DNA from 2 places in the Streptomyces sp. NBC_00203 genome. Region 2 is predicted to be linked to the other one. Evidence: riboswitches for the same ligand, from Rfam matches in the RefSeq annotation. Region 2 holds a riboswitch; the other holds the start of a gene.

Region 1 (5,019 bases), 180 kb from region 2:
GAACGACGCCAATGTGCTGGCGCTCAGCCTGCGGCTGACGTCCGAGCCGCTGCTCAAGGAGATCCTTGACGCCTGGTTCGCCGCCCGGGCCAGCGAGGACGCCGACGACCGGGAGAACGTGGCCCATGTCGCACGCCTCGACCTCGGCGGATAGCGGGCCCCAGGGCCGTGGAACCCCGCTACCCCGCAACCCCGTTGCCGGGCTTCAGGCGGGCCGTGTCGCGCCGTGGATCGCCGACTCTCCGGCGAAGAAGATCGACTCCTCGCGAAGGTAGCCCCCCTGGCTCGGCGCGTGGATCATCATGCCGTCGCCGATGTAGAGGCCGACGTGGCTGACGTCGCCGTAGAAGAAGATCAGGTCGCCGGGCCGGATACTGGCGAAGGGGATCGCCGTGCCGGTGACCGCCTGCTCGTACGCGGTGCGCGGGAGTGCGACCCCGGCGGTCTTCCAGGCGGCCTGGGTCAGGCTGGAACAGTCGTACGAGCCCGGTCCGGTGGCGCCCCAGACGCACGGTCTGCCGATCTGTTCACGGGCGAAGGCCACTGCCCTCGCGGCCTTCCTGCCGTACTCCGAGTCCGATGCGATGTCCGCGCCGAACGGCGTGTTCGTGTCGAGCAGCATGCCCGCGGCGATGGAGGTGTCTGTGCCGAGGACGGCCGATGGCTGTGTCTGCCACTCCTGTACGGCCTGGCGGTCGGCCCACGTCTCGGAGGTGGGCCACGCGTCCTCGGCCGGCCGGGAGGCGATTGCGGCGACGGGCGTGCTCCGCTGTGCGGCGATGTGCTGGGTGAGCAGGTCGCGGGCCTTGGCGAGCTTCTGCTGAATCTGCTCCTTGGAGGTCTTCAGCGAGGGCTGCCGGGGCTCGTTGGCCGGTGCGGGCAGGGCCTTGGTGGCTTCCTGCCGTGTCTCCGGTGCGGCCGGCAGCGCGGCGACGGCCCTGGCGGTCAACTCCGCGACAGGACCGGCGGCCTTTCCGGCGGCGGGACCAGCGGTCAGTTCCGCGACAGGCCCGGCGGTCAGTTCCGGGACGGGTCGGCCGGCCGCCGGCCGCCCACGGTCGGTGAGTCCGTTCTGCGGGCGTTCCGCCGGGCGGGCCGGCGTTCTGTCGGCCGGGAGCCTGGCCGGCACGGTGGGACCCAGCTGCGTGCGCGCCACGTCGAACCACGGCCTGGTCACGTCGTCGACGGCGGGATCGGTGCGCCTGCGCCCGTTGTCGGCCGCCGGGTTGACGCGACCCCGCGTCCCCGTGGACGTCGCGCGGGTCGCGTTGTAGTTCCCCGTGGCGGTCTCGGCCTGGTCGTAGAGGGCGCTGATCCGCTGCCGGACCTCTTCTTGGCTAGGCCCGTCCGCCGCGCGGGATGTGGCTTGTTCCGGCGCCATGGGAGACGCGCTCCTTCCGTGTTCCGCCTACCGAGTTAGCTGTCGGGTTCGGGCGGACGATTCCGGAAGGTATGCCCTACGGCCCTTGCCCTGCTGGGCAGTTGGGCCGATTCACCCCAAGTTCGGTTGGGTCCCCGGCTCCGGCTGCCACGGAGGCGCACCGGATTCGGCGGAGGCCGCGCGACCCGGCGAGGTTCGCCGGAGGGAGTCGTGTTGCCTGTCGCCAACCTAGCCAATTTGTGTGGCTCACGTGAAGGTTGAAGCGCGAAGTGTCCGATATGTATTTGTGACCTTCGTCGTACTGGCTGCCTCAGTAGACATCGCGGACGTAGCGTTTGTCGGCCGCGAGCTGCTTGACGAACGCGGCGGCGCCGTCCTCGCCCAGACCGCCGTGCACGACGGCGATGTCGCGCAGCGCCCGGTCGACGTCCTTGGCCATACGGGAGGCGTCACCGCAGACGTAGAAGTGGGCGCCGTCCTGGAGCCAGGACCACAGTTGGGGGCCGTGCTCGCGCATGCGGTCCTGGACGTACACCTTGGTGCGCCGGTCGCGGGAGAAGGCCGTGTCCAGGCGGGAGAGGGTGCCGTGGGTGAGGTGGGCGGTGAGTTCGTCCTCGTAGTAGTGGTCGGTGGCGCGGTGCTGTTCACCGAAGAACAGCCAGTTGGGGCCGTGGTGGCCGAGTGCGCGTCGCTCGTCGAGGAAGCCCATGAAGGGGGCGACCCCGGTGCCGGGGCCCACCATCACCATCGGCGTGGTGGGGTCGGTGGGCGGCCGGAAGCTGGGGGACCGCTGGACGAAGACCGGTACCGGGCTGTCCGGTTCGGCGTCCGCGAGGAACGGGGAGCACACGCCCTGACGCAGGCGGCCGTGCAGGTTCTCCCAGCGGACGACGGACACCGTCAGCGAGACCAGGTGGGGATCGGTGAGCGGGCTGGACGAGATGGAGTACAGCCGCGGTTGCAGTCGCTTGAGCGCGTCCGTCCATTCCTGCGCGGTGGCCCGCACCGGAAGCTCGGTGAGGACGTCGACGGTCTGCCGGCCCCAGCACCACTTCGCGAGTTCGTCCTTGTTGTCGGGACGCAGCAGTTTCTTCAACTCGCGCGGGTCATGGACGCGTTCGCTGATGAAGCGCAGTACGTCGGGGGTGATGCGGGTGATGTCCAGGTGCTCGCCCAGGGCTTGGCGCAGAGCGACCTCGCCGACACCCGCGACCTCCACGGTGGCGGCCGGGTCGAGGCCGGTGACGGCCAGCCACTCGCCGACCAGCTCGGGGTGGTTGACGGGACGTATGCCGAGTGCGTCACCGGCCTCGTACGCCAGCGGTACGTCGCTGTCGCCGGTGTCGAAGGTGAAGCGCCGTACCTCTTTGCCCGCCCCCGGCCGGCTCAGCAGCCGGTTGCCGGTGAGGCGTGCGGTGACCGGGGCGGGCTTCCGTGCACTCCGGGAGGGCGCGGGGGCGAGTGCCGGTGCCGCCACGGGGGCGGGGGTCAGCGCGGTGAGGACCTGGTCCAGCCAGGCTCGCGCCGAGGGCTCGTAGTCCGGTTCGCAGTCCGTGCGGGGCGCCAGACGTACCGCGCCCAGCTCGTCCAGGCGCTGGTCCAGGCGGCGGCCGTGCCCGCAGAAGTCGGCGTAGGAGGAGTCGCCGAAGGCGAGGACCGCGTACTGCCTGCCGGCAAGGCTCGGGGTGTCGTGCGAGGCCAGGGAGTCCCAGAAGGAGGAGCCGTTGTCGGGGGCGTCTCCGTCGCCGAACGTGCTGGTGATCAGGAGCAGCCCGGCGGCGGGCGGCAGCGCGGTGAGATCGGCGTCGTCCATGCCGACGAGGCTGGCCCGGTGTCCGGCCGAGGCGAGCCGCTCGGCGGTGGCCGCCGCGAACTCCTCGGCGTTGCCGGTCTGCGACGCCCACAGGACGACGATCTCGCGTCCCTCGGGGACGGACGTGCGCGGCACGGAGACCTCGGCGGGCACGGCGCGGGAGTACATGCCGGCCAGCACGCCGTTGACCCACAGCGCGTGGCCGGGGCTGAACGGCGCCGTCGGCGGGAGCACCGGCACGCCGGGGGCGCCCGCGTCGATACCGGCGAGGAATCCGACCAGATAGGTGCGCTCGGTCTCGCACAGCACGGGCGGCGGCGGGACGGGGTCCAGGCCGAAGGCGGTGGCCGCCGCGCTCGGCACCACCGCGCCGGGCGCGGTCGTGCGGGCCAGGGCCGGGACGGGCGCGGGCACGTCGGCCCGCGCGGGCACCTTGGCCGGCACGGCAGCCCGCGTGGCCACCTTCGCCAGCGACACCGCGCACACCTTGAACTCGGGCTGGAAGGAGAGCGGGTCGACGGCATCGCTGGTCACGGCGTTGACGCTCAGATACTCGCCGAACAGGTCGTTCCAGTGGAACGGGGCGAAACAGTTTCCCGGCCGGACCCGGTCCGTCACCACCGCGGGCAGCACGGCCCGGCCGCGCCGGGAGGCGACCTCCACCGAGTCACCGTCGCGGATGTCCAGCGCCTGGGCGTCGTCCGGGTGCAGTTCCACGAACGGGCCCGGGTTCAGCTTGTTGAGCTTGGCGACCTTGCCCGTCTTCGTGAGGGTGTGCCACTGATGCTGCACCCGCCCGGTGTTCAGGACGAACGGGTAGTCGTCGTCCGGCATCTCGGCCGCCGGAAGGTGCGGGCGGGCGTGGAAGACGGCTCGGCCGCTCGGCGTGGGAAAGGACAGGCGGCCGTCCTCGGCGACGTACCTGATGGGGTTGCGGTCGGGCCCGTCGTCGGACGCCGCGGGCCACTGCACGGAGGTGGAGCGCAGCCGCTCGTAGGACACGCCGCGCAGGTCGTAGCCGGTCTTCGGGTTCCAGGCGCGCTTGATCTCCTCGAAGACCTCCTCCGCGCTGTCGTAGGAGAAGCCCTTCTCGTACCCCATCTCGCGCGCGACGGCCGCGATGATCCGCCAGTCCGCCATGGCTTCGCCGGGCGGCTCCACCGCGGGCCGGGCGAGGGTGAGGTTGCGCTCGCTGTTGATGAGCACGCCCTCGGTCTCGGTCCACAGCGCTCCGGGCAGGATCACATCGGCGTACGCGTTGGTCTCGGTGTCCGCGAACACGTCCTGGGTGACGACGAATTCGGCCGCCTCCAGGCCTTCGATCACGGTCTTGCGGTTGGCGACCGAGGCGACGGGGTTGGTGCAGATGATCCAGCAGGCCTTGATGTGGCCGTCGGTCATCCGCTGGAACATCTCCACCGTGCCCTGGCCGACGCCGTCCCCCCGGATCGAGCCCGGAGGCAGCCCCCACAGCTCTTCGGTGAACGCCCGCTCCTCGTCCACCAGCACCGAGCGCTGACCGGGGAGACCCGGTCCCATGTAGCCCATCTCGCGGCCGCCCATGGCGTTGGGCTGACCGGTCAGGGAGAACGGGCCGCTGCCCGGGCGGCAGATCGCGCCGGTGGCCAGATGGAGGTTGACCAGGGCGTTGGTGTTCCACGTGCCGTGGGTGGACTGGTTCAGGCCCATGGTCCAGCAGCTCATCCACTCCCCGGCCTCGCCGATGAGCCGTGCCGCCTCGCGGATGTCCTGCTCAGGGATGCCGGTGATCTCGCTGACCGTGTCCGGCGGGTAGTCGGCGAGGAACTCCGGCAGCGTCTCCCAG
Region 2 (5,019 bases):
GCATATCCTTCACCGTCCAGTTGGACACGGCTCCCGCGGAAAACACCATCAGGCCCGCCGACGTGGCGAACGCGCTCTCCGAACTCGCCGTCTCCCGCGGCTGGCCACCCATCCACTTCAGCGGAAGACCCGCACCGGTCGCCATCAACTGACACCCGCAGACTCACACACACGCGCGCACGGCGCCCCGGACCGACTCCCGCTCCGGGGCGCCGCCGTTTTTCGCTCTCAGCATGCCCCCCTTCCCCGGAGACGTACGTCCTGTACATTTTTTACAGACGTCGATCCGAGGAGGCGCGCACCATGCACAGCCCGTCCGCCCGCTATGTCCTGCCCACGTTCACGGAACGGACCAGCGCGGGGCACCAGACCCTGGATCCGTACTCGAAGCTGCTCGAAGAGCGGATCGTGTTCCTCGGGACGCCGATCGACGACACGTCGGCGAACGATGTGATGGCGCAGTTCATGCACCTTGAGTACCTGGCACCGGACCGGGACATCTCGCTGTACATCAACTCCCCCGGCGGCTCGTTCAGCGCGATGTCGGCGGTCTACGACACGATGCAGTTCGTCACGTGCGACGTGGAGACGATCTGCCTGGGGCAGGCGGCGTCGGCCGCGGCCGTGCTGCTGGCCGGGGGCACGCCGGGCAAGCGGTTCGCGCTGCCGGGTGCCCGTGTGCTCATCCACCAGCCGTCGGTCTCCGAGCCGATCCAGGGTCAGGCGAGCGATCTGGCCATCCAGGCCGAGGAGTTGGTGCGCACCCGGAAGCTGCTGGAGGAACTGCTCGTGCGGCACACGGGGCAGAGTCCGGAGCAAGTCGCCGCGGACATCGAGCGGGACAAGATCCTGGACGCGCCGGCGGCGTTGGCGTACGGACTGATCGACCGGATCGTCCCGAGCCGCAAGGTCTCGCGCACCGCGCCCGGCGCGAGGTGATCGCCCGATGGTTCCCGAACTGCCCCCGCTGCCCGCGCTGACGCGCGCCGAGGCCGAGTTGATCGACCGTTACCTCGACGTGGTCGATCTGCTCGGACGCATCAACCCGGCCCGCCCCGGGGACACCTACCGCGGACTGCGGGCCGCTCAGGCGCTGGTCGGCAAGGCGACGGCGCTGCGTGACGCCCTCACGCTGATGCATCAGCGGGGTGAGAGCGAGGTGCACGCGCCGACCCTGGCACAGGCCCTGCGCGTCCTCGACGGGGAGCGGCGGGCGGCCCGGGTCACCCTGCCTCCCGACTCCCACAGTTGACGCACGCACACCCGGGCCGCGGCACGCGCCGAGCCGGCGAAGCGTCCGGCCCGGGTTTCAAACGGACCAAATGGTGTACCCCCCGATGGAGTAGACGCTGCTCCTTCCCAGAGCGCGGAAAAGTTGCGCAACGCGCGTAGCGGAGAGGCGGAACGAGTCGTTCCGATGCAGGTACGGGCATCGTCGGCTCCCTCAACACCCCCTCGAACGGAGGGGTGTCCACCCGAACGGGTGAGTGGTGAGTAACCCCACAAATCACCGGTTCCGCTCGGTTTTTCGGACACTCATGCGTGAAGATCCCTTTCGACGACAAGCCCCCGCCACAACGGCGGGGCGGTCCGGGCGGACGCCGAGTCCTGCCGCTGCCCGGATGACCGGTCGACAGAAGTGCATCGGCAGGAGTGGAGGACCCAGCACGACGGGCCGCCGGAGAGATTCCGGGCGGTCCTTGGGGTGAAGCCGCGTAAGCGGCCGGGCTACTTCGCCAGCCCGAATCCGACAGGTCATCCTTCACAGGCGGCTGACGAAGGGTTGCGCATGACTGCGCTCAATCGTGTCCCGTCGCTGTGGACCAGGGCCGGTACGGCCTCGGCTCTCACCATTGCCGCCGTGGGCGGCAGCCTCGTGGTCCCAGGCGTCGCACCCGACGCCGCTGCGGCCACTCCTGCGACGAAGGCACTTCAGGTCGCGGCTTCCAAGAAGGGCTCCCCGTACCAGTGGGGCGCCACGGGGCCGCGCCGTTTCGACTGCTCCGGGTTCACGCTCTACTCGTACAAGAAGGCGGGCAAGAAGCTGCCTCGTACGGCCGCGGCGCAGTACAACAAGACGCAGCATGTCTCCGCCTCGCATCGCAAGGCCGGAGACCTCGTGTTCTTCCACTCGGGCCGGAGCGTGTACCACGTCGGCATCTATGCCGGGAAGGGAAAGATCTGGCACTCCCCGAAGACCGGGGAGGTCGTGAAGCTCCAGAAGATCTGGACGAAGAGCGTCTGGTACGGCCGGGTCAGCTGACCCGCCCGAGGGGGTGACGGCGCACACCGCCGTCACCCCCTCGGGGCGTGAAAACGGGTCGGACCGGTTACTCGTCCACCATGGCCGAGCAACGTCCCCTCCCGACACGCCACGAGACGCCTCTCGAACGCGCCGACCGCAACTTCAGCGAGCTGCTCCAGGAGCTGCGCGTCACCCAGACAGGGGTGCAGATCCTCTTCGCCTTCCTGCTGACCCTGGCCTTCACACAGCGCTTCCCCTCGCTCGACACCGTCCAGCGCGCCACCTACGTCACCACGCTGCTGCTCTCGGTGCTGGCCGCCGCCCTGTTCACAGCCCCCGCGGCGCTGCACCGGTCGCTGTTCCAGGAGAACGTCAAGCCCGCCATCGTGCGGGTCTCCTCCCGGCTGGCCGGCATCGGTCTGTTCGTGCTGATGCTGGCGTTCACCGGATCGGTGCTCCTCGTCGTGGACGTGTCGCTGGGGCGTGCCGCCGGGATCGCGGCGGGAGCGGGCACACTGGCCGTCTACGTGGCGTTGTGGGGCGTGCTGCCCCGGCTGGTCCACCGTGCCCTCAGGCCCGCAGAGGTTCCACCGGCAGCACCGGACCGAGGCCCATGACCGCGCCGGACGACGGACATCCGTCTGCTGCCGCCCGTACGCCTTCGGGCGGGCCGGGCAGCACAGGCACACCCCCGGGTCGTCGGGACACGCCAACTGAGCCGCCTCCTACGGCTCTTGAGGTCCCCCGGCCGCCACCGGCTGGACCGGTGCCGTCCACGGCAGTTCGATGGAGACCGTCTTGCCGCCTTCCCTGGTGGGCCGGACGGCGAGTCTGCCGCCGCATTCCGCGGTCAGCCAGCGGATGATCACCATGCCGCGGCCGTTGTCCTGTTGGACGGCTGCGGGCAGCCGTTTCGGAAAGCGTGGGTGGCTGTCGGTGACGCCGAGGCGCAGGTGTTCGTCTCGGTCGAGCCGGACGTCCACCGTGAAGGTGGGCGACTGCCCGAAAGTGTGCTGGACGGCGTTGGTGGCTAGTTCGGACACGATCAGGCGTACGGTGTCCGCGACTTCGGAGTCGCACGGCAGGCCCCATTCGGCCAACACGTCGGCGACGAATTTCCGGGCCGCGGAGACCGAGGCGGGATCGCTCGGCAGAGTGACGGATGCTTCCTGGTGATCTGCCATGGCGACGTCGACCCTTTCCCACGGGACCGGAGTCCGACACGGAGCGGATGGTTCGAGTACGGTCCCGGACTGGTGCTTCGCGACAGACTGCCATTACCGGGCCGGTCACGGGTGCGATCCACCGAGATATGCATATATCTGTCGCTCGAAGCGGTGAACTCTGCGACGGCGGAGCGTATTTGGGCGGCTCGGAAGGAGTAAGGAGTACGGCCATGCAGCACGGTCCCGCGGTACGCCGCCGCAAGCTCGGTGCCGAACTGCGCGCGCTGCGCGCCGATGCGGGCCTCACCAGTGGTGAGGCGGCCCGCCTCTTGGGCTGGCACCAGTCGAAAGTGAGCCGGATCGAGACCGGCACCAGCGGGGTGAAGCCCTCGGACGTAGCACGGCTGCTGGACGCGTACGCCGTCGAGGATCCCGACTTACGGGATCTCCTGGTCGTGTTGGCGGGCTCCGAGGGCAACGGACGGCACCACTGGTGGCACGCCTATCGTGGGGTGCTGCCGTCGACGTACCGCGACTTCATCAGTCTGGAGTCGCAGGCCAGCGGGATGCGCACGCTGGAGACGTCCGTCGTGCCGGGGCTGCTGCAGACGCCCGAGTACGCCCGTGCGGTGACGCGGGCCGCCGTGGACGGTCTGGAGGACGGCAAGCTGGACGCCCTCGTCGAGGTGCGCCTCGCCCGCCAGGACGTGCTGCGTTCGAATCCACCGCTGGAGCTGAGCGCCGTTCTGGACGAAGCGGTGTTACGGCGTGAGGTCGGCGGACCGGAGGTCATGGCAAGGCAGTTGGAGCGGCTGCGAGAGGCTGCCGCCCTGCCTCAAGTGCGGCTTCAGGTCCTGCCGTTCACCGCCGGAGCACACATCGGAGTCACAGGTCCTTTCGTTATCTTCTCATTTCCGAACACAACTGATCTGGATGTGGTTGTTCTCGACCACTTGACGAGTAGCCTCTACCTCGAACGGAAAGAAGACCTTCAGGCCTACAGCGAGGCTTTCAACGCCCTTCAGTTCCACGCCCTTTCGCCCGAGGACTCGTTGGACTACATCGCCGGGATAGGTGACGGCGCGTAAGGAGGCACCCCCATGTCTGCACTGCCTCGGTACGTACCATCCAGCACTTCGCTGCACGACGTGCGATGGCTGCGCAGCAGCCGCAGCACGGGAATGAACAACTGCGTCGAGACAGCACGCCCCGGCCCGGGACCCTGGGCCGAACTGGTGGCCGTGCGCGATTCCAAGAACACGGCGGGGCCCGCCCTGCTCTTCGCTCCTGCCGCCTGGGAGGGATTCATCGCCGGACTGAGCTGACCGCCACCACACTCATCGCTTCTGGCTGATCACGCGTACGGCGTGCTCGATCTGCGCGTCGGTGAGGTCCGCGCGGGCGGTCAGCCTCAGCCGTGAGATGCCGTCGGGCACGGACGGGGGACGGAAGCAGCCGACGGCGAGTCCCGCCTCACGGCAGTCGGCCGCCCACCGCACGGCCCGCTCGGGGGACGGCGCGCGCACGGAGACGACGGCGGCGTCCGGTCGTACCGCTTCGAGGCCCTCGGCCGTGAGGCGGGTGTGCAGCGCCGTCGCCACCGCGCGC

Evidence for each region. A riboswitch is a leader RNA that binds a small molecule or an ion and turns the genes downstream of it on or off. The one in region 2 is predicted to bind cyclic di-AMP.
Region 1: it holds a riboswitch for cyclic di-AMP, as region 2 does, so the genes downstream of both, OG975_RS06355 (C40 family peptidase) here and OG975_RS07165 (C40 family peptidase) in region 2, are expected to answer to the same signal.

Annotation. Positions count from the first base shown of each region.
Region 1 is NZ_CP108126.1:1,356,075-1,361,093, reverse strand. Features, by position in the region: gene OG975_RS06360 (RpiB/LacA/LacB family sugar-phosphate isomerase) at 1-154, shown strand, start outside; gene OG975_RS06355 (C40 family peptidase) at 206-1,381, opposite strand; cyclic di-AMP (ydaO/yuaA leader) riboswitch at 1,390-1,563, opposite strand; gene OG975_RS06350 (molybdopterin-dependent oxidoreductase) at 1,692-5,019, opposite strand, start outside.
Region 2 is NZ_CP108126.1:1,532,973-1,537,991, forward strand. Features, by position in the region: gene OG975_RS07150 (twin-arginine translocation signal domain-containing protein) at 1-152, shown strand, start outside; gene OG975_RS07155 (ATP-dependent Clp protease proteolytic subunit) at 304-939, shown strand; gene OG975_RS07160 (hypothetical protein) at 947-1,252, shown strand; cyclic di-AMP (ydaO/yuaA leader) riboswitch at 1,600-1,786, shown strand; gene OG975_RS07165 (C40 family peptidase) at 1,790-2,263, shown strand; gene OG975_RS07170 (DUF6328 family protein) at 2,344-2,862, shown strand; gene OG975_RS07175 (ATP-binding protein) at 2,971-3,429, opposite strand; gene OG975_RS07180 (helix-turn-helix domain-containing protein) at 3,642-4,499, shown strand; gene OG975_RS07185 (DUF397 domain-containing protein) at 4,512-4,736, shown strand; gene OG975_RS07190 (8-amino-7-oxononanoate synthase) at 4,749-5,019, opposite strand, start outside.